Desulfitobacterium hafniense DCB-2: one gene and its partners. The protein of the gene in region 2 interacts with the protein of the main gene of each other region in a pairwise test. Links are inferred from orthologs where the notes say so. Each region holds a gene or a part of one and is shown on either strand. Other genes may lie near its edges.

Region 1 (5,514 bases), 1.0 Mb from region 2 along the record:
AATCATTGCCCACATGCTGGGAGGGAGGAAGTCCATAGAGAATAATCCCCGGCCGCACCATGTCCAGATGAGCCTCCGGCAGCTGCAGCAGAGCTCCGCTGTTGGCCGCATGCCGGATAGGGATATGAATTCCCTGGGCTTTGATTTTATCACACATCACTAAAAATTTCCTCAGTTGCTCCCGGGCAAACCTCAGATCACTATGATCCGCCGTGGCAAAATGAGTATAAATTCCCTCTATGTAAAGACCAGGCAGCTTGGTACAGCCGAAAAGTTCTTCCCAATCCTCTTCTCTGAAGCCAATGCGCCCCATTCCTGTATCCACTTTAAGATGAATTACTGCCTTCTTGCCCTGTCTCTCTGCTTCTTTCGCTAAAATTACTGCTTGATCTAACTGATACACCCCGCAAATAATATCTTCTTTAACAACTGTCTCTATGGATTCTTCGGGTAAAGAACCGATGAGCATGACTTTGATATCCGGATACGCTCTTCTAAGCTCCAAAGCTTCATTCAATAAGGCAACTCCGAAACGACGGGCACCTCTTTCATAAAATGCTTCTACTGCTTGTAAGGCTCCATGTCCGTATGCATCAGCTTTGACTATGGGCATGATTTCACTTTCAGTCAAGGCCTGAATCCGGTCATAATTCCTCTGCAGCGCTTGTAAGTTGATCTCTGTCCAAACCGGTCGTCTATTTTCCATGGTGCCCCTCCTTAATGATTATTCTCCAGACTTCTCCGTGCCTTGGGCAGCTGATCCGCCACCTCACCGGCTGTGTATCCGCTTAAGCCGAATTCACCGGTCAATTGATCCGCTGCCTTGCCATGGAGATATACCCCCAGACAGGCTGCAGCTAAAGGTTCCACCCCTTGGGCTAACCAAGCCAGAATACTCCCTGTAAGCACATCTCCCGTCCCTCCGGTCCCTAATCCTGGATTACCGGTAGGGTTAAGGAATGCCCGCCCATCCGGGGCAGCAATAATAGTAATCGCTCCTTTAAGAACAATGATACTTTCCCATTCTACAGCCTTACTTATGGCCAGTTCAAGCCGATTGGCCTGCACTTCTTCCGTCGTACACCCGCACAAGCGAGCCATTTCGCCGGGATGAGGGGTAAGGATTAAAGGCCCCCGGCCCTGGCGCCAACCCAGAATTCCTGGTTCCTTGGCCAAAACATTCAAAGCATCGGCATCAAGGATTACCGGAAGAGGAAGATTGCGTAGAACTTCCTCTATAACCAGCAGCAACTCAGGCTCTTGCCCTAATCCCGGGCCTATGGCTAAGGCTTGGGCCTTCTCCGCCCGTTCGTAGATAACAGGCCAGGCATTGCCATTGAGGGCCTTTTCACTTTCCGCACCCCAAACCGTAGCTTCTGTCAAAGCAAGATCGATTCCTTCCGCAAGTCCACGGGGAACAACCATCTGCAATAAACCTATCCCCGAGCGCAGGGCGGCTTTACCAGCCAACAAAGCGGCGCCGGTCATTCCTTCCGAACCTGCCACCAAAACCCCCCGACCATGGGTCCCTTTATGTCCCTGCAGACTGCGGATGGGTAAATATTGGCACACATCCTCAGTCAATATAGATGTAGTCAGCTTTTCATCATCCAGGAAGCGTTCCGGAATGGAAATAGGGTCTACGCTGACCCGACCCGCATATTCGGGTCCTACCCCTAAAAAATGACCGAGCTTGGGCAGACCAAAGGTAACCGTGGCATCAGCCATGATGGCCTTGCGGTAAACTTTTCCCGTATCTGCCTCCACACCACTGGGAATATCTACGGCAACAACAGGCACCTGAGCCCGATTGATTTCTTCCACATATTCATCAATTAAGCTGGGCAGGGCGCCGCGAAAGCCCGTCCCATAGATAGCATCTATAATCACATCAGCCTGAGCAAGCGAGATTCTCACCAGTCTGCGCTGTTTTTCTCCCTCGATAGTGAAGAGCTTACCCCCGGTATTTTGGTACAGCCGATAATTGAGGGCTGCATCACCTTTGAATTCTTCAGCCCTGGCGAAAGAATAGACGGTTATATCCATTCCTAAGATCAAGAGGTGCCGGGCAACAGCTAAGCCATCCCCGCCATTATTGCCTTTACCCACAAAGACCGTAGCTCTTCCCGCCGACAGTTGAATATGCCGGTCTTCAAGCATTTGACGGACTTCTTGAATCACTGCCAAGGCTGCATTTTCCATGAGCAATAAACTGGGGATACCAAAATCCCGAATTGCCCGTTCTTCCAGTTCGCGCATTTGATGGGCACTGACCACTCTCATAGCTCCACCCCCACCTATCTTTATAGAAAACCCCGAAAGCACTGCTTTCGCACTTGTTGCTTCGCCGTGCTTTAAACGCATGCTCGTAAATGAGGCGAAGTCGCTGGTTGCACTTATGCTTAGAAAGTATATAGCGCAAGCTTATACTTTCTGACAGTGCTAAAAAAGTATGGCCATTCCTACAGCGTACTCTTTCTCGTGGGAAAGGCTTATGCGGATCTGGGTTCCCCCCCGTCTATGCAGCACTATCTCGGCCTTTTCCGTAAGGAATACAGCAGGTTCCCCCAAATCATTGCTGAGGATCTCAATATCATGCCAGGAAAGGCCTCTTAGTCCTGTCCCTAAAGCTTTAAGTACCGCTTCTTTACCTGCAAAACGCGCCGCCCAGCTGGATACTGCCTTATGCTGCAACTTCTCAATTTCACGTTCGGTAAACAAACGCTCCCGAAGCTTTGGTGTTCGCTCACAAGCTTTAGCAAAGCGCTGAATTTCTACAATATCCACTCCTGGGATCATAATATGCCTCCCTAAAAATCCCTACAACTTTTCCAACATATCCTCATCTTCCATAGTGGTTAAGGGCAAATGCATGGTTACAGTCGTGCTGATATTGGGTTGACTCTTGATCTGTAAACCATACTCTTTACCATAGTGGCCAATTAAGCGTTCATGAACATTAGCCATACCCACTCCATTACCTGAACCAACACCGGGTTTTAACACTTCCTGGAGACGTTCCGGCTGTATGCCGACTCCATCATCAGCCACAGTAATATACAGCTCCTGGCCTTTTTGCTCCACTTTCACAGAGACGACCCCATTGCCGATTTTCTCCGTAATCCCATGCTTGACGGCGTTTTCCACGAGGGGCTGAACGCTTAAGCGCGGAACCAAGGCATCCATGAGCTCTTCGGGAATCTCACTTTTAAAATGAAGCTTACGCCCAAAGCGAGCTTTTTCGAGAATTAAGTAAGTCTTAACAAAGCTCATTTCCTCCCGCAAAGTAATCAAACTTCCATGGGATTTGAGCGCCTTGCGGAAAAATTCCGCAAGATGAATCAACAATCGTCGTGAACGATTGGGGCTGGTGCGGCTGGTGGCAATAATAGTATTGAGAACATTGAAAAAGAAATGGGGATTGATTTGAGCTTGCAAGGCATTCAGTTGTGCTTCCGCAGCCAGTTTCGCCTGGTGATCAAGTTCTGCTAGTTCAATTTGAATCCCCAGTAGATCAGCCATCCCAATAGCTAAGCGAATCAGATCCGATGAGAGCTGTCCAACCTTGGTTTCATACAATTTCATGGTTCCCACTACTTCACCCTGACACTTCAGAGGTACGATAACAGCCGCCGCCAGAGGACAATCACAGGTGTTCTGTCTGGGACAATTCAATTCTTTTTGAGTTCGTACTATCTTATAAACTCCGGATTGGATCACATCCCGTGTCGCCCGGGTAAGAATTTTATCTCCCGGATGATGCTGATCGCAGCCCACGCCCAAGTAGGCCAGCTGCTTTTCACAATCTGTGATTGAAACAGCCGCCACTTGGCCAATCTCTTGAATGATTTTAGCGATGTACTCTGCGTTTTGTTCATTAAGCCCCCGGCGCAGGTAAGGAAGAGTCTGGTTGGCTATTTTGAAGCTAAGCTCCGCGTTTCGCTCTGTAGCCTGCCGGGCAGTTTTTTTATATTCCAGATTTAAGTGATATAAAAGAAAAAATGTATTGCCTATTAAAAATAAAATTAACAGATTCATCTGGCCTGTTACTAAGACCAGCATTAATTCCACACCGAGTATGACTATGCTTTCAAAGATCATCCATCATCCCTCATGTCCTCTATAATTCATAGAGAGTTTCGACAGATGGCTATCCACTTCCTGTATTCTAGCGAAGGATTTCCTGAAGTTTTTCTTTCCCTTGTTCAGAGCCTACCGCCAGTAGGATATCTCCGTCGTCCAGGATAAACTCCGCTCCCGGAGAAAATTGCTCGATTCCCCCTCTGACCACAGCCACCACCGTTAAACCTGTTTTCTCCCTTAATTTTAAATCGCTTAAGGTTTTTCCCTTGGCGCTGGAGCCTTTGGCAACTTCAATTTCGGCCACATCCATCCAACGGCTGGCCAAACGATCCGTATAGTTCACGATTTTCGTGAGATGGGCATCGATCTTCTGATCGAGCTCACGTCTTTGTTCCATCAGCTTTTTCAGCTCATCAAAATAGACCTGAATTTCTGCTTTCTGGTCAAAACCCCTCATAAATTTTTCGGCCATGCTTTTGGAGACTACCGTAATCCCCACCCCTTGGCTTACCATGACTACACCCATCGTTTGGAGGATAGCAATGGAACGCCGGATGGTCTCCGGAGATACATTATAACGACCCGCTAAAGTAGAGCGTCCATGAATTTTTTCCCCTTCCCGGTATTCTCCCATAACGATAGAATGAGCAATATCTATCGCAATTTCCTGATAACGTGCATTATATTCCATCGGATTCCTCTCCTTGATTCATCTTATCATTAACCTTTAATTCTGCTACTAAGTGAACTACAAATTCTTACACTTAAATGCTTACTAAGATAACCCATATACAAAATAAACATATGTACAAAATATACAATTGACTGCTACCAACCCATATGATACTATTAAGTTGTTAGTTATGCAACTTAATATGGGCTTAATTTCCCAAGGGGAAAACGGGGGAACCAATTTAGGGGTGAATCGTTTTAAACGTAGAGCATGTTTCAGCTCGAACCCGTCAGCTAACCTCGTAAGCATTGAAGCACATGAGGCGTAAACACCTGATTATGTAATATGCTTTTTCTTGGGAACCGCGAGGTTCTTTTTTGATTCTAAAGACTTATTTTATATCTGCAAATAGAGGAGGGCAATCACTATGGCAATAGAATTTCTACCCCCTAACCCAAGACAGGCTTCACAAGCAAGAGCTTTGGAATTAAAACAAAAAGTTCAATCCTACAACAAACGCAAAGAAACGATTCCCTGCGGCCTTGCCTTAAGCGAAGAATTTAATGAAAACCGAGACTTTATACTGGATCAGTTAGATGCTGACCTGGAGCATTGGCAGGATTGGAAGTGGCAGCTTAAAAACCGTATTCAGGATGCTGAAAACTTGAGCACCCTGCTTCCCCTGACCCCCAAGCAAAGACATGAAATCAACGAGGTGGGCAAGGCTTACCGTTGGGCTGTTTCACCCTATTATTTAA
Region 2 (8,210 bases):
ATCACCAAAGAAACGAAGCTGGGCGGCAAACAAGTCTTTATGCCCATTCGGATCGCACTGACCGGACAGATGCATGGACCGGAGCTCTATGACATTGTCCCGCTGCTGGGGCTGGAGAATGTGCTGAGCCGCTTGGCGGGGACGAAAGCTTTGCTTGCCGGCAGCCGCTAATAGGATGTGGCTTACTGCTTTTGAAAATAGACTCGTGAGTTAGTCTCCAGGATTTTGATTTACACCGGTCGCTTCATAAGCTGCGCGGCCCGACTGACTTACTCTGTTGACAGCTTCTTAAGGATTCTCTATACTAACACCATGAGTTGCATTTGCATATAATGCAATAGATCCTTTTTGTTTGTGAATATGAAAGGTACGTCATGAAGGGAAAGAGTAGAAAGAGACCTTTGTCAAAGAGAGGATGGAAAAGGTGGAAGCCATCCCGGAGGATCTTTTGAAGTGCGTCCTGGAGCGTTTGAAGGGTGAACAGATCCTTCCGTAAGGCTGCGTTAAGGCTGTGAGTGGAGCAGGAAACTGTTCAATCAGAGTGGAACCGCGGAAATCCTTCGTCTCTGGACGGAGGGTTTCTTTTTATATTGAGTTGGTTTTCGGTGTCCTGTGGTTTTAAGATGGATTTATCTGTAGAAGGTGATATGTGGTGTTTGGCCAAATTAAGCAAGACATTAAAGTGATTTTTGAAAGAGATCCGGCGGCTAAAACGATAGTTGAGGTTATCCTGTGCTATCCGGGTCTTCATGCGTTGATCGCCCATCGTCTGGCACACTGTCTGTATAAAAAGAATATGGTTTTAATCCCTCGCTTAATCTCCCAGACCTCCCGTTTTTTTACGGGGATAGAAATTCATCCCGGTGCGAAAATCGGCCAGGGGCTCTTTATTGATCACGGGATGGGAGTGGTCATCGGGGAGACGGCCGAAGTGGGGGATAATGTTACCATCTACCAAGGGGTCACTCTGGGCGGAACAGGTAAGGAAAAAGGGAAAAGACACCCTACTGTTGGGAATAATGTTTTTATCGGTTCGGGAGCTAAAATATTAGGTTCCATTAAAATTGGGGATAATGTTAAAATCGGGGCAGGATCTGTGGTCACGAAGCCTGTTCCCAGCAATACCACGGTGGTGGGTGTTCCTGGAAAGGTTGTCTCACGCCACGGGATGCCCTTAAAGGAATTGCATGTGGTTACGAAATCCGTATGTAATAAAGAGATCCGGGCAGAAGAAATGCCGGATCCTGTTCAAGAAACATTGCAAATCCTCATGGAACGGATTAATTATCTGGAGAAAAAACTAGGGGAAAAGGAGAGCTGAATGCAATGGCATTAAGACTATTCAACACCATGAGCCACCAAAAAGAGGAGTTTAAGCCACGGGAAGAAGGCAAAGTGGGCATGTATACCTGCGGCCCAACGGTGTACAACTACTTCCATGTGGGCAATGGACGGATGCTTGTTGTCTTTGATATGATCCGCCGCTATCTTTTATATAAAGGCTATGATGTGACCTTCGTTCAAAATTTTACCGATATTGATGATAAGATTATCAAGCGGGGCCAGGAAGAGGGAAGGGATCCCCTGGAGCTGGCCCAGGATTATATCGGAGAATATTTTAAGGATGCCGCAGCTCTTAACCTGATGCCGGCCTCCATACATCCCAAAGCCACCGATCATATTCCGGAGATGATCGAGATTATTAAAGGCCTGGAGGAGCAAGGCTTAGCTTATGCTGTGGACGGGGACGTTTATTTTGCCGTGGACAAGCTTCCCGCTTATGGTAAGCTTTCCGGCCGGACGCTGGAGGATATGCAAGCCGGTGCCCGGGTGGAAGTAGGGGAACGCAAACAGAACCCCATGGATTTTGCACTGTGGAAAAATGCCAAACCCGGGGAGCCCTTTTGGGAAAGCCCTTGGGGAAAAGGCCGTCCCGGCTGGCATATTGAGTGTAGTGCCATGTCCTTGAAGTATTTGGGCTCCGGCTTTGATATTCACGGAGGAGGGGGAGATTTGGTCTTCCCTCACCATGAAAATGAAATTGCCCAAGCGGAAGGATATCTCCATGGCGAGACCTTTGCCCGGTATTGGATGCATAATGCCTTTTTAACCATCAATCAACAGAAAATGTCCAAATCCCTGGGGAACTTTTTTACGGTTCGGGAGATTCTTGAACATTTCCCCGGGGAAGTGATTCGTTTTTATCTTCTGGGCACTCATTACCGCAGTCCGTTGGACTTTGATGATGAGAATCTGCAGATGGCTCAGAAAGGTTTGGAGCGTCTGCAGACCAGCATCCGCCTGGCCGATGAAGCACTGGGCCGCCAGGGACAAAACTCCGCAGATGCCGCCTCCGGGCAAAAGCTAAGGGCAGCAGCAGAAGAAGCCCGCCGGGAATTCGCAGAGGCTATGGATGACGACTTTAACTCCGCCCTGGCTTATGCCAGCCTCTTTGAGTTGGGGAAAGCCATTAACGCTCATGTGCAAGCTTATCCCTACAGCTCGGAAGGTCTGTTAAAAGCCAGAGCTACCCTTTGGGAGCTGGCTGATGTCCTGGGCTTTGATCTGGCTAAGCCTGCCAACCAAGCTGAAGCCGGCAACCAAAAACTGGATCAAGTCATGGAGCTCCTCCTGGAAGTAAGAGCCATTGCCCGGAAAAAGAAAGACTGGGAAATGTCCGACCTGATCCGGGACCGGCTGAAAGATCTGGGAATTGTTCTGGAAGATACTCCTCAAGGGGCGCGTTGGACCCTGAAATAGAAAGGAGGGAAGGGCATTCTGCCCGCTCCCATGCCAAGATCCTGGCAGGAAATGAATGCCCTTACCCTGGCCTATCTGGGAGATGTGGTCTATGAGCTTTGGGTCAGGACCCATCTTCTCAATAATGGCTATGAAAAGGTTAATGAACTTCACCGCCTGGCTACCCAATATGTCCGGGCGGGGACCCAAGCCAAGCTTCTTCACCATATTCTCCCTCATCTCGATGAACAGGAGCTCTCGGTGGTTCACCGGGGCAGAAATGCTAAAGGGGGCCACCCTAAAAGCACCGATGTCGTAACATACCGCTATGCCACCGGCTTTGAAGCGCTGGTAGGCTATTGGCAGCTAACCGGCAGGACAGAGCGTATGCTGTGGGCCTTTGAGCAGGTGGACCAATTTGTTGGGGAAGAGGATGAAGGAAAAGGCAAGGGAGAAACAGCCAAGGAAGAAGAATCCATCACTGATGCATTGAGCCCGGCGGAGCAGTCGGAGATAGACTGCTGAAGTCGGGGGAGGAATATAGGGGGAGAGAGAAGTGAATGTTGAACTGATTCAATACACACCGGATCCGGAAAAAGTCATTGCTGCCGCTGCTCGTTTGTGCTATTCGCCTGATCCGGTTCCGGAGCTCATGGAAAAGTTGGATGAGGAAAAGGTAGCCAATCTTGTCCAGAAGCTTCGCGCCATGGGTCATCTTTCGACCTTTGAACACATTAGCTTTCAATTCTCCATCGATGGGGTATCCCGTGCGTTATCCCATCAATTGGTTCGCCATCGGATCGCCAGCTATTCTCAACGATCACAGCGGTATGTAAAAGAAGAGGGGTTTGACTTCGTCACCCCCCCGACCATACGCCGTAATCCCCAAACCCAGGAACGCTTCGAGAATATTATGGCCACTCTGCAGGAGGAATACCAAGCTCTGTTGGCGATGGTTCCCGCAGAGGATGCCCGTTATATCCTTCCCAATGCCTGCACCACCTCGTTGATGGCTACCTTTAATGCCCGCTCTTTGCTGAATTTCTTCGAACATCGAACCTGCATGCGCGCCCAGTGGGAAATTCGCATCCTGGCCGAAAAAATGCTGGAGCTGGTCCGGGAAGTTGCCCCTAATGTTTTTGGTCAAGCCGGGCCTACCTGTGTCACTCAAGGGGTTTGTCACGAAGGGGCCATGAGCTGCGGACGGATCAAGGCACTGAAGAAGGAAGCGGAAAGGATGACCCTAATCTATGACCGATGAAATCGTCTATGGACGCAACGCTGTTTGGGAACTTCTCCAATCGGGCAAACCCGTCAATAAGCTCCTCCTGCAAGGGGAAGGCACGGCCGGCCGCTTCCAGGACATAGTCAGCCATGCCCGGGCTCAGAAGATTCCCTTTCAATTTGTGGATAAAGCAGCTCTGGATCGTTTAACTGAAAAAGCCAAGCATCAAGGAATCCTGGCCTACGTCGCCCCCCGGGAATATGCCGAAGTGGACGATATCCTCGCTCTGGCCGGAGAAAAAGGGGAAGATCCTTTTATCCTTGTTCTGGACGAAGTGGAAGATCCCCATAATCTGGGTGCCCTCATTCGGACCGCCGATGCTGCGGGAGTCCACGGGGTAATTATCCCCAAGCGGCGCAGTGTATCTCTGACCGCCACAGTAGCGAAGACCTCAGCCGGTGCCGTAGAGCATGTCCTGGTAGCCCGGGTAGGGAATCTGGTTCAGACCCTGAAGGACCTCCAAAAGGCAGGATGCTGGGTCTCAGGAGCTGAAGCGGAGGGAACGGAAGTCTACCGGTCCGACCTCACAGGGGCGCGGGTCATCGTCATCGGAAGCGAAGGGAAGGGATTGAGCCGGCTGGTCAAGGAGACCTGTGATGAGATCGTCAGTCTGCCTATGAAGGGACGGATCAATTCATTAAACGCCAGTGTGGCGGGTTCCATTCTTATGTACGAGGTTCTTCGTCAGCGGGGCAGCAGGAATTAGGTTATAAAGGATAACCCCATAATGGATTTGTATTGCAAAAATCTTGTAAATCAACCTAAACTATGGGATAATTGGAGCCAATCATGGAAAGGGCCGGGGCCAAAAGCCCAAACCCGGCTTGTAGAGTGCATGAGACGACATAACCTCTAAAACTTCGCCTTGACGCTTCCGTTTTTTTCAAGGTATAATGAGTATGTTCTTGAGGACAAGAGCGATAATCCATTACAACATCTTCATCACCATGATACGGGAGGGATCGCTTTGACACTTAACGCCCAACTTGAAGCGTTGGAAGAGTGCGACACGAATGAAGTCATAGTGGATGAAGAAGTGGTAGAGCTGGCCAAAAACGGTGATGCCGAAGCACAGGAATACTTAATTAATAAGTACAAGAACTTTGTCAGAGCAAAAGCAAGATCATACTTCCTGATCGGAGCAGATCGTGAAGATATTATCCAAGAGGGTATGATTGGACTCTACAAAGCGATTCGAGATTTCCGTGGTGATAAGCTCTCCTCGTTCCGAGCCTTTGCTGAGCTGTGTATTACAAGGCAGATTATTACCGCCATTAAGACGGCTACCCGGCAAAAGCATATTCCTTTGAATTCCTACGTGTCCTTAAATAAACCTATCTATGACGAAGATTCGGATAGAACCTTATTGGATGTGATTTCCGGCACCAGAATAACCGACCCGGAGGAATTGATCATCAGTCAGGAAGAGTTCGACGATATCGAAGAAAAGATGGGTGAGATCTTGAGTTCCTTGGAGTGGAAAGTCCTGATGGCTTACCTTGAAGGAAAATCCTATCAAGAGATTGCTGTAGACCTACATAGACATGTGAAATCCATTGATAATGCTCTCCAAAGAGTAAAAAGGAAGCTTGAGCGTTACTTAGAACGTCGTGATGGATAAGCTTGAAGTCAGGAGTCCGGATTTATGTGCATTTTGGAGAACAAGCTATGCTCTGCTATGAGAGGATCATGTGCCGGCTTGATGGAGTCGGTTTTTCATTTTCGAGTTCAACTCAATCACTTACTGTAGATTTCTTTTAGAAAAAGGGTGTATTTTTTTAGCTTTTGGTATATAATGAATGAGTGACTTGGGTAGGTGGCCGAGTGGTTAAAGGCGGCAGACTGTAAATCTGTTCCGAAAGGTACGGTGGTTCGAATCCATTCCTGCCCACCACTAAACATCGCGGGATGGAGCAGCGGTAGCTCGTCGGGCTCATAACCCGAAGGTCGTCGGTTCAAATCCGGCTCCCGCAACCAAAGACGAAAATCCGCATGGCTAAAGCTCTGCGGTTTTTTTATATTGAATTATATTGCATACTAAATTTTTCAAATTCTTGACATGCTAAATTACATATGATAATGTATTATGAGCATGGATTGAATGCGGATTTTTAGTTGTGCCCAGGGAGGTGTTCGTGAATGCGTGTTGGCATTACTTTAGCTTGTACCGAGTGCAAAAACCGGAATTATGCTTCCATAAAAAATAAGAAAAATAACCCGGATCGTTTGGAAGTTAAAAAGTATTGTAAGTTTTGCAAGTCCCACACAGCTCACAAAGAAACCAAGTAATTTATAGCTGGGCGTTGGGCGAATTGTCTTTATGTCTTGGCCCAAAAGTCTGTACGCCGGGCTGCGTTGTCAATGATGGTGGCTCAGAGTCTTGTAAGGATGTGATTGGATGGGCGCAGTTAAGAAGCAAACGAATGCTCCTGCAAAAGAAAAGTCCACAGAGTACTTTAAAGGAGTATGGAGTGAACTTAAAAAAGTACACTGGCCGGACCGCAAACAGCTTTTGACTTATACAGGAGTGGTTCTCGTCGCTGTGGCTATTGTAGCTGTTATGCTGTGGGTTGTAGACAGCGGATTAAGTATCTTAATGACCAAGATTCTCGGATAGGTACTCAAACAGGTTGCCCCTGAAAGTAAGGCAAGTTAGTTTGGGGCCTTGTATTGGAGGTTCCTGTTCGAAATATGACTAAGAACTGGTATGTTATTCACACTTATTCCGGCTATGAGAATAAGGTGAAGACCAATCTTGAAAAGCGCGTAGAATCCATGAACATGGAGGATAAAATCTTTCGTGTTCTTGTTCCCATGGAAGATGAGATTGAAATCAAAAATGGGAAGAAGAAGATCGCCAAGCGTAAAGTTTTCCCGGGCTATGTTCTGGTGGAAATGGATATGACGGACGATTCATGGTATGTGGTGCGCAATACTCCGGGTGTGACAGGCTTTGTCGGCACCGGGGCCAAGCCCATTCCCTTGCTGGATCATGAAGTACAAGCTATTCTAAAGCAAATGGGTGTGGAAGAAGTCCGTACACGTGTGGATTATACCGTGGGTCAAAACGTACGTGTAATATCAGGTCCTTTTAAGGATTTCATCGCTTCTGTTCGGGAAATCCTTGAAGATAAAGGGAAGCTGCGGGTATCTGTGTCCATGTTTGGACGGGAGACTCCGGTGGAACTTGATTTTGCTCAGGTCGAGAAAGTCGACTAGTGTCCTTCTCACTGGGCAGGAAATTACCCTATTAAGGAGGTGTAACTATGGCAAAGAAAGTCGTTGGTTTGGTTAAATTAGCGATCAACGCAGGTAAAGCAAATCCGGCACCTCCGGTTGGTCCAGCTCTTGGTCAGCACGGGGTCAACATTATGGCCTTCTGCAAAGAATACAACGAGCGTACAAAGGATCAAGCGGGATTAATTATTCCGGTTGAAATTACCGTTTATGAGGACCGTTCCTTTACCTTTATTACCAAAACTCCGCCAGCATCTATTTTGTTGAAGAAAGCTGCGAACATTAATTCAGGTTCTTCAGAGCCTAACCGTAAAAAGGTGGCTCAGGTGAGCAAAACTAAAGTTCGTGAGATCGCTGAAACCAAGATGAAAGACCTCAATGCAGCAAGCGTTGAAGCGGCTATGAGTATGGTTGAAGGTACTGCGCGCAGTATGGGAATCACCATCGTCGAAGGTTAATGATTTTTGTGGGAGGGCTCGTCCCGAAGAACCACTAGGAGGTTAAAGAATGGCCAAAGTAGGTAAAAACTATCAAGAAGCAGTTAAAGCTTTTGACCGTGCTGCTCTTCATGAGCCTATGGAAGCTTTAGCAGTCGTTAAGAAGATCGCTAAAGCAAAGTTTGACGAAACTGTTGAAGTAGCATTCAAGCTCGGTATCGATACCCGTCATGCGGACCAACAAATCCGTGGAGCCCTTGTGCTTCCTCACGGAACCGGTAAAACCCGCAGTGTGTTAGTCTTCGCTAAAGGCGATAAAGCTAAAGAAGCTGAGGCTGCCGGTGCAGATTTTGTTGGTGCTGAAGACATGATTGCGAAAATCGAGCAGGGTTGGTTTGGTTTCGATGTGGTTGTTGCTACACCGGATATGATGGGTATGGTCGGTAAACTGGGTCGTGTGCTCGGTCCTAAAGGACTTATGCCAAACCCCAAGACCGGTACCGTTACCTTTG
Region 3 (5,546 bases), 1.1 Mb from region 2 along the record:
CTCGTCACAGCTTGTCTCAATTCCAAGTATATTAATATCTTTATTGTTCACCGGCAACCTCCTGATATCAGCCTGCTTCTCTAGTCTTTGCCTATGTCAAGCCACATAATGAGGGCATCTTCACGATTATCTGAATAATAGCCTTTACGAACTCCCGCTGTCACAAAGCCAAGACGTTCGTACAATCTTTGGGCGGAGGTATTGGAAGCTCGTACCTCAAGGGTCATACGTTCCATACCTTCCTTAACCATCAAATCGATCACAGAGCGCATCAGAAACTCTCCACCGCCCATCCCCTGATACCCCGGCGCTACAGCTACGTTGGTAATATGTCCTTCCTCGAGGATAAACCAGAGCCCCATATAGCCAATGATATTGCCCTCGTGTTCCAGACAAAAGTACCGCGCATATTCATTATCTCTCAATTCGCTGACAAAAGACTGGGGAGCCCAAGGCGCCGGAAAGCAGGCATGCTCTATCTCCAGAATTGTGGATAAATCACTCTCTTGCATGGGGCGAATCATCATTTCCCCTTTTGCGCCTCCTCTTTCTTAGCCCAATTGGTCTCAGCTTCCGATAACCGAATATAATACGGTTCCACAAGCTTTTCCTGGCTTCCCTTCTGCCATTCATTCCAGACACACCGAACAGTATACGCTCCCCGCGGCAAAGCTAAATAATCCGGGAGAAGCACTGCCTTATCCCCCAGGATGGCCTTGATCTTCTCTTGATAACGGGAAACAGCGTCACCGACAAAAACAATGGGCTTGCCTTGTTCCGCCAATTCCTTAAGCCAAAGTGCCGGCTCTACCGCGAAAGGCTCTCGGCTTCGTATGGGGATTTCCTCCCTTTCCGACCATCGGTACTGAGCTGTATACCATTCATTCTTGCGGGCATCAAGAATCGGTACGATCTCTTCCTTTCGGCTATGTCCGGCCCAAGCCAAGGAATCCAAGGAAAGCACACCTATTAAGGGAAGCTTAAGCACTTGCGCCAACCCCTGAGCTGTGGCAATCCCAATACGGATTCCTGTGAAAGAACCCGGTCCTCGCACCACACCAATAAAATCAAGATCCTGGAGCTTCCAGGCCGATGCCTCCAGGACTTGATCCAGTACAGGAATCAACCTCTCCGAATGGGTTTTGGATGTATGCAAAAAACCTTCCGCCACCAGCTGCCCGTCATCCGCCAGAGCTAAAGCTGTGACTTTGGTGGTTGTATCGATGGTGAGATACTTCATCGTTCCTCCTAGTATTCGAAAGGATTAACAAGATTTATTTCTGTGATAATATCTTTGAGCCGTTCTGCCCAGGCTTCCGCTTGGGAAGAAAAGCCGATTAAGCGCGGCTCCTCACCTGATCCTTCAATCCGGATTGCTAATGAATCATCGGGCAGGATATCCTCCGCAATTCCCGGCCATTCAATCAAGCAGATAGCATCCTCTTGAAAAGCATCTTCTACCCCGATTATCTCTACCTCTTCCGGATAACGCAAACGATATAAATCCATATGGATCAGCCGCACGGGACTATCCTGAGCCATCCCTGAATACTCAATCTGAAAGGTAAAGGTTGGGCTGGTCATGGGTTCCTGTACCGCCAGGGCTTCCCCAATTCCTTTTGCTAAGGCAGTTTTTCCCGCCCCCAGATCGCCGGCAAGACACACCACATCTCCACCACGAAGCACTTTTCCTAAATTGTAGCCCAGGGCATGAGTATAATCTGCACTTAAGCTTTGAACTTCCAGCTCCATCCTGACTTCCTTCCTTTAATCATTCGCTCTGAATTCTAACTATAATGTCTATTTACGTATCCTTAATTCCCAAAGTTTCCGGCCTTTTCTCAATCATTCGGAAAGCTAATCCGTGATCACCTTACCGTTGATAATCACCGTTTCCGGGCGTGACTTTAAGACAAAAGGATGTTCACTCCAAATCACGATATCCGCATCTTTACCCACTTCCAAAGACCCTAAGCGATGATCCACACCCAAAATTTCCGCCGGGTTAATTGTAATGGCCTTTAAAGCCTCTTCTTCATCCATTCCGGCCCGTGCCACCAGCGCTGCACAAAGGGACAGCTGTTCAATCGGAGTCACCGGATGGTCTGTAATAATAGCCACCTTAACACCTGCTTGTGTCAGGACATGGGGGGTCTCAAAAGACTTATCTTTCAATTCCACCTTAGCCCGGTTGACCAGTGAAGGACCCACAACGGCAGGATATCCATACTCGGCGATTTCCTCAGCAATCTTATGTCCTTCGGTACAATGTTCAATAACCAGATCCACATTGAATTCTTTAGCAATGCGGATAGCCGTCATAATATCATCGGCCCGGTGAGCATGGGCCCGCAGAGGAATCTCACGTTTAATCACCCGGATTAAACTTTCCATCCCCAGATCCCGCTCAGGTACCTTTTCCGGGTCCTCGATGCCTTGTTCTAACTTTTCCAGATAAGTCTCAGCATCCACCAGCGCTTGACGAAGCAGGGCGGCAGTAGCCATACGGGTCATAGGCATTTTCTTTTGTTCCCCACCATAGACCATTTTGGGATTCTCTCCAAAGGCTACCTTCAGCCCTGCCGGCTCCCGTACAATCATCTTATCCACGACTTTGCCGACTGTTTTCAACACGACACCTGTCCCACCAATAACGTTGCCGCTGCCCGGTGTGGAGAACACAGCCGTAACTCCTCCTAAACGAGCATCCCGTAAACCTTCATCCTCCGGATTGATGCCATCGATAGCACGAAGCTCAGGGGTAACCGGATCGGTCATTTCGTTGAGATCATCCCCTTCGTTTTGGTAGATCTCCTCTCCCAGCCCCACATGACAATGGGCGTCAATAAAGCCGGGTAAAATCAACTTCCCATGGGCTTCAATAATCTCCGCTCCCTCAGGAGCAACCAGATTCTCCCCAAGAGCTTTTATCTGTGTGCCTTCCACCAGGATGCCGCCAATGAATTCCTGACCCTTCATGGTCTTGATCAGACCATCACGGATAAAAAGGCTAGTCTTTGCTTTCATGATTACCTCCGTTATAAACAGTATTGCTTTTAGCTTGTTCTTATAGACAGGGCTATATGGATACCATGGCGTCCGCTGCAATCTCCTTCATGGAGAGACTGACTCGCTCACGGGCGGTATCGATGCCTAGAACACGGACTTTAACGATGTCTCCCACGGAAAGCACTTCCATAGGATGCTTAATAAACTTCTCGCTGATTTGAGATATATGCACCAAACCGTCGTGTTTGACCCCTATATCAATAAAAGCTCCAAAATCAACGATATTTCTCACAGTTCCTTCCAGAATCATTCCCGTTTTTAAATCCTCCAGATGGGTAACATCCTGACGCAATTTCGGCCTGGGCAGATCCTCCCGGGGATCCCGGCCAGGGCGTTGCAGAGCGGCAAGAATATCTTTGACTGTAGGAACTCCGGCACTGAACTCCCGAGCACATTCCTCAGGATTTAACCGGGCAATCCCCAGCCGTACTTCATTAGGACGTTCTTTTAGATCCATGATAGTGAATCCTGCCTTGTGCAGGATATTTTGAGCCAGCTCATAGGATTCCGGATGAACCGGTGTATTTTCCAGAGGGTTGGCCCCTTCAGGAATACGAATAAAGCCGGCGCACTGCACAAAGGTCTGCTCCCCAAGACGGGGAACCTTTTTCAGCTGCTCCCGTTTTTGGAACTTCCCATTACTTTCCCGAAAAGCCACAATATTTTTGGCAATGGTCGGTTTAAGCCCGGCCACATATTGAAGGAGGGAAGGCGAGGCCGTATTCAAATCCACACCTACAGCATTAACGGCGGATTCAACGACACCATGCAAGGATTCCTCCAAGCGCTTAGGCTGAACATCATGCTGATATTGCCCGACACCCACGGCTTTGGGTTCGATCTTAACCAGCTCAGCTAAAGGATCCTGCAAACGCCGGGCAATGGAGACAGCACTGCGCAAAGAAAGATCAAAATCCGGAAACTCTTCTCCAGCCAGTTTAGAAGCAGAGTATACGGAGGCTCCGGCTTCACTGACGATGATATATTCCGAAGCCAGGTCACTTTCCCGAATCATCTCAGCAGTGACTTCCTCAGTCTCACGAGATGCTGTGCCATTGCCAATGGCGATAACCTCCACTTGATATTTAGCAATAGTATCTCTAAGTACCTTCTTCGCTTCTTCCCGCTTGTTTTGAGGGGGATGAGGGTAAATAACACCGACATGAAACAGTTTTCCGGTATCATCCACTACAGCAAATTTACACCCTGTCCGAAAGCCCGGGTCCAATCCCAGTACAACTTTCCCCCGTACCGGAGGTTGGAGCAGAAGCTGTTTCAAATTCTCAGCAAAAACCTTGATGGCTTGCTCCTCCGCCTTCTCAGTCAGAGCTCCCCGGATTTCCCTCTCAATAGAAGGGGCTATTAAACGTTTATAAGAATCATCTGCAGCATTACGAACAATCTCCGCTGCGGGTCCATGCTTCACATAAGCCTGCTCGAGCAGAGCAAGCATACGCTCTGTAGGAACATCCACTTTAACGCTGAGAACCTCTTCCTTCTCACCGCGATTGAGAGCCAGGATACGGTGAGGGGGCAGCTTTTTCACAGGTTCCCGGTAATCATAGTACATCTCATAAGGAGAGCGTTCCTCAGCCTTTTTGGCCGAAGCTGCAATATCGCCAAAACGAAAGGTTGCTTCCCGGATTCTCTTGCGCATGGCGGCATCATCAGAAATCATTTCCGCAAGAATATCCGAAGCCCCAGAGATTGCTTCTTCTGAGGTTTCGACACCCAGTTCAGGGTTAATATACTTTTGAGCTTCCTCTAAAGGCTGGGCCTTGGGATATTGCTCCAATATCCATAGAGCTAAGGGTTCAAGTCCCTTCTCCTTAGCTATAGTAGCCCGTGTACGCCTTTTCTGTTTGTAGGGCCGATAGAGGTCTTCCACCTCTTGGAGAATTGAAGCGTTCTGAATCTGCTCTGCTAACTCATCTGTGAGTTTGCCTTGCTCTTCAATCAACCGCAGGACTTCGCTTTTCCGTTGCTTTAAGTTCCTTAGATATTCCAAACGCTCTACGATACTGCGCAGGGCGTTCTCATCCAACTCTCCGGTGGCTTCCTTACGATAACGTGCAATAAAAGGAATGGTATTCCCCGCATCCAAGAGTTGAATGGCTTCTTTGACCTGATGGGCACGCAAGCTAAGTTCTTGCGCGATACTTTCCGCAAATTCCAAAGGATAATCCCTCCTGATAGTTCTCAATTTTTTATTATACCATTCTTTTCCCAAAAAGTTAAAGAAAGATAGGGAAAGTGAAAAGCAAGCCCACTAGAGACCTGCTTAAAACTATCCTGAGAGGAAGTGATTTCTTTTATAAACAATATCCTGCTGAGATGATGTATCTCAATCAAACAGGGGAACTCTCATCTCCTCCTTTTCCAGACAGAACCCATTGGCATCTAAGTGATCTATAGTGATAATCAGCTCTTCTTCCACCTGTTCAAAATCAATAACTTCTTGGTTGAGCTTTTGATAT

The links. Proteins that work in one complex are often made in the same cells at the same time.
Region 1: the proteins of rlmB (region 2) and DHAF_RS06720 interact in binary tests that used the Escherichia coli proteins (3 or more experiments, as listed by UniProt). The link is inferred for Desulfitobacterium hafniense DCB-2 from one-to-one orthologs.
Region 3: the proteins of rlmB (region 2) and tsaE interact in binary tests that used the Escherichia coli proteins (3 or more experiments, as listed by UniProt). The link is inferred for Desulfitobacterium hafniense DCB-2 from one-to-one orthologs.

The regions. Positions count from the first base shown.
Region 1 is NC_011830.1:1,444,889-1,450,402, reverse strand. The notes cover bases 1-2,859. They hold DHAF_RS06720 (bifunctional ADP-dependent NAD(P)H-hydrate dehydratase/NAD(P)H-hydrate epimerase), read right to left. Parts: upstream 2,284-2,859; coding sequence 718-2,283; downstream 1-717. Other genes in these bases: DHAF_RS06710 (histidine kinase), read right to left, coding at 2,821-2,859; DHAF_RS06715 (holo-ACP synthase), read right to left, coding at 2,443-2,799; alr (alanine racemase), read right to left, coding at 1-706. Outside these bases: more of DHAF_RS06710, read right to left, coding at 2,860-4,101; DHAF_RS06705 (GntR family transcriptional regulator), read right to left, coding at 4,169-4,774; eam (glutamate 2,3-aminomutase), read left to right, coding at 5,184-5,514. UniProt on the Escherichia coli protein: Bifunctional enzyme that catalyzes the epimerization of the S- and R-forms of NAD(P)HX and the dehydration of the S-form of NAD(P)HX at the expense of ADP, which is converted to AMP.
Region 2 is NC_011830.1:439,139-447,348, forward strand. The notes cover bases 2,961-5,859. They hold rlmB (23S rRNA (guanosine(2251)-2'-O)-methyltransferase RlmB), read left to right. Parts: upstream 2,961-3,989; coding sequence 3,990-4,730; downstream 4,731-5,859. Other genes in these bases: DHAF_RS02075 (Mini-ribonuclease 3), read left to right, coding at 2,961-3,264; thyX (FAD-dependent thymidylate synthase), read left to right, coding at 3,296-4,000; sigH (RNA polymerase sporulation sigma factor SigH), read left to right, coding at 4,992-5,645. Also shown: gltX (glutamate--tRNA ligase), read left to right, coding at 1-171; cysE (serine O-acetyltransferase), read left to right, coding at 650-1,321; cysS (cysteine--tRNA ligase), read left to right, coding at 1,327-2,760; more of DHAF_RS02075, read left to right, coding at 2,791-2,960; rpmG (50S ribosomal protein L33), read left to right, coding at 6,164-6,313; preprotein translocase subunit SecE, read left to right, coding at 6,423-6,641; transcription termination/antitermination protein NusG, read left to right, coding at 6,716-7,243; rplK (50S ribosomal protein L11), read left to right, coding at 7,291-7,719; rplA (50S ribosomal protein L1), read left to right, coding at 7,769-8,210. UniProt on the Escherichia coli protein: Specifically methylates the ribose of guanosine 2251 in 23S rRNA.
Region 3 is NC_011830.1:1,493,444-1,498,989, reverse strand. The notes cover bases 1-2,891. They hold tsaE (tRNA (adenosine(37)-N6)-threonylcarbamoyltransferase complex ATPase subunit type 1 TsaE), read right to left. Parts: upstream 1,753-2,891; coding sequence 1,249-1,752; downstream 1-1,248. Other genes in these bases: DHAF_RS06955 (amidohydrolase), read right to left, coding at 1,858-2,891; tsaB (tRNA (adenosine(37)-N6)-threonylcarbamoyltransferase complex dimerization subunit type 1 TsaB), read right to left, coding at 524-1,240; rimI (ribosomal protein S18-alanine N-acetyltransferase), read right to left, coding at 81-527; tsaD (tRNA (adenosine(37)-N6)-threonylcarbamoyltransferase complex transferase subunit TsaD), read right to left, coding at 1-51. In the rest of the region: more of DHAF_RS06955, read right to left, coding at 2,892-3,027; DHAF_RS06950 (Tex family protein), read right to left, coding at 3,080-5,245; DHAF_RS06945 (DUF4652 domain-containing protein), read right to left, coding at 5,414-5,546. UniProt on the Escherichia coli protein: Required for the formation of a threonylcarbamoyl group on adenosine at position 37 (t(6)A37) in tRNAs that read codons beginning with adenine.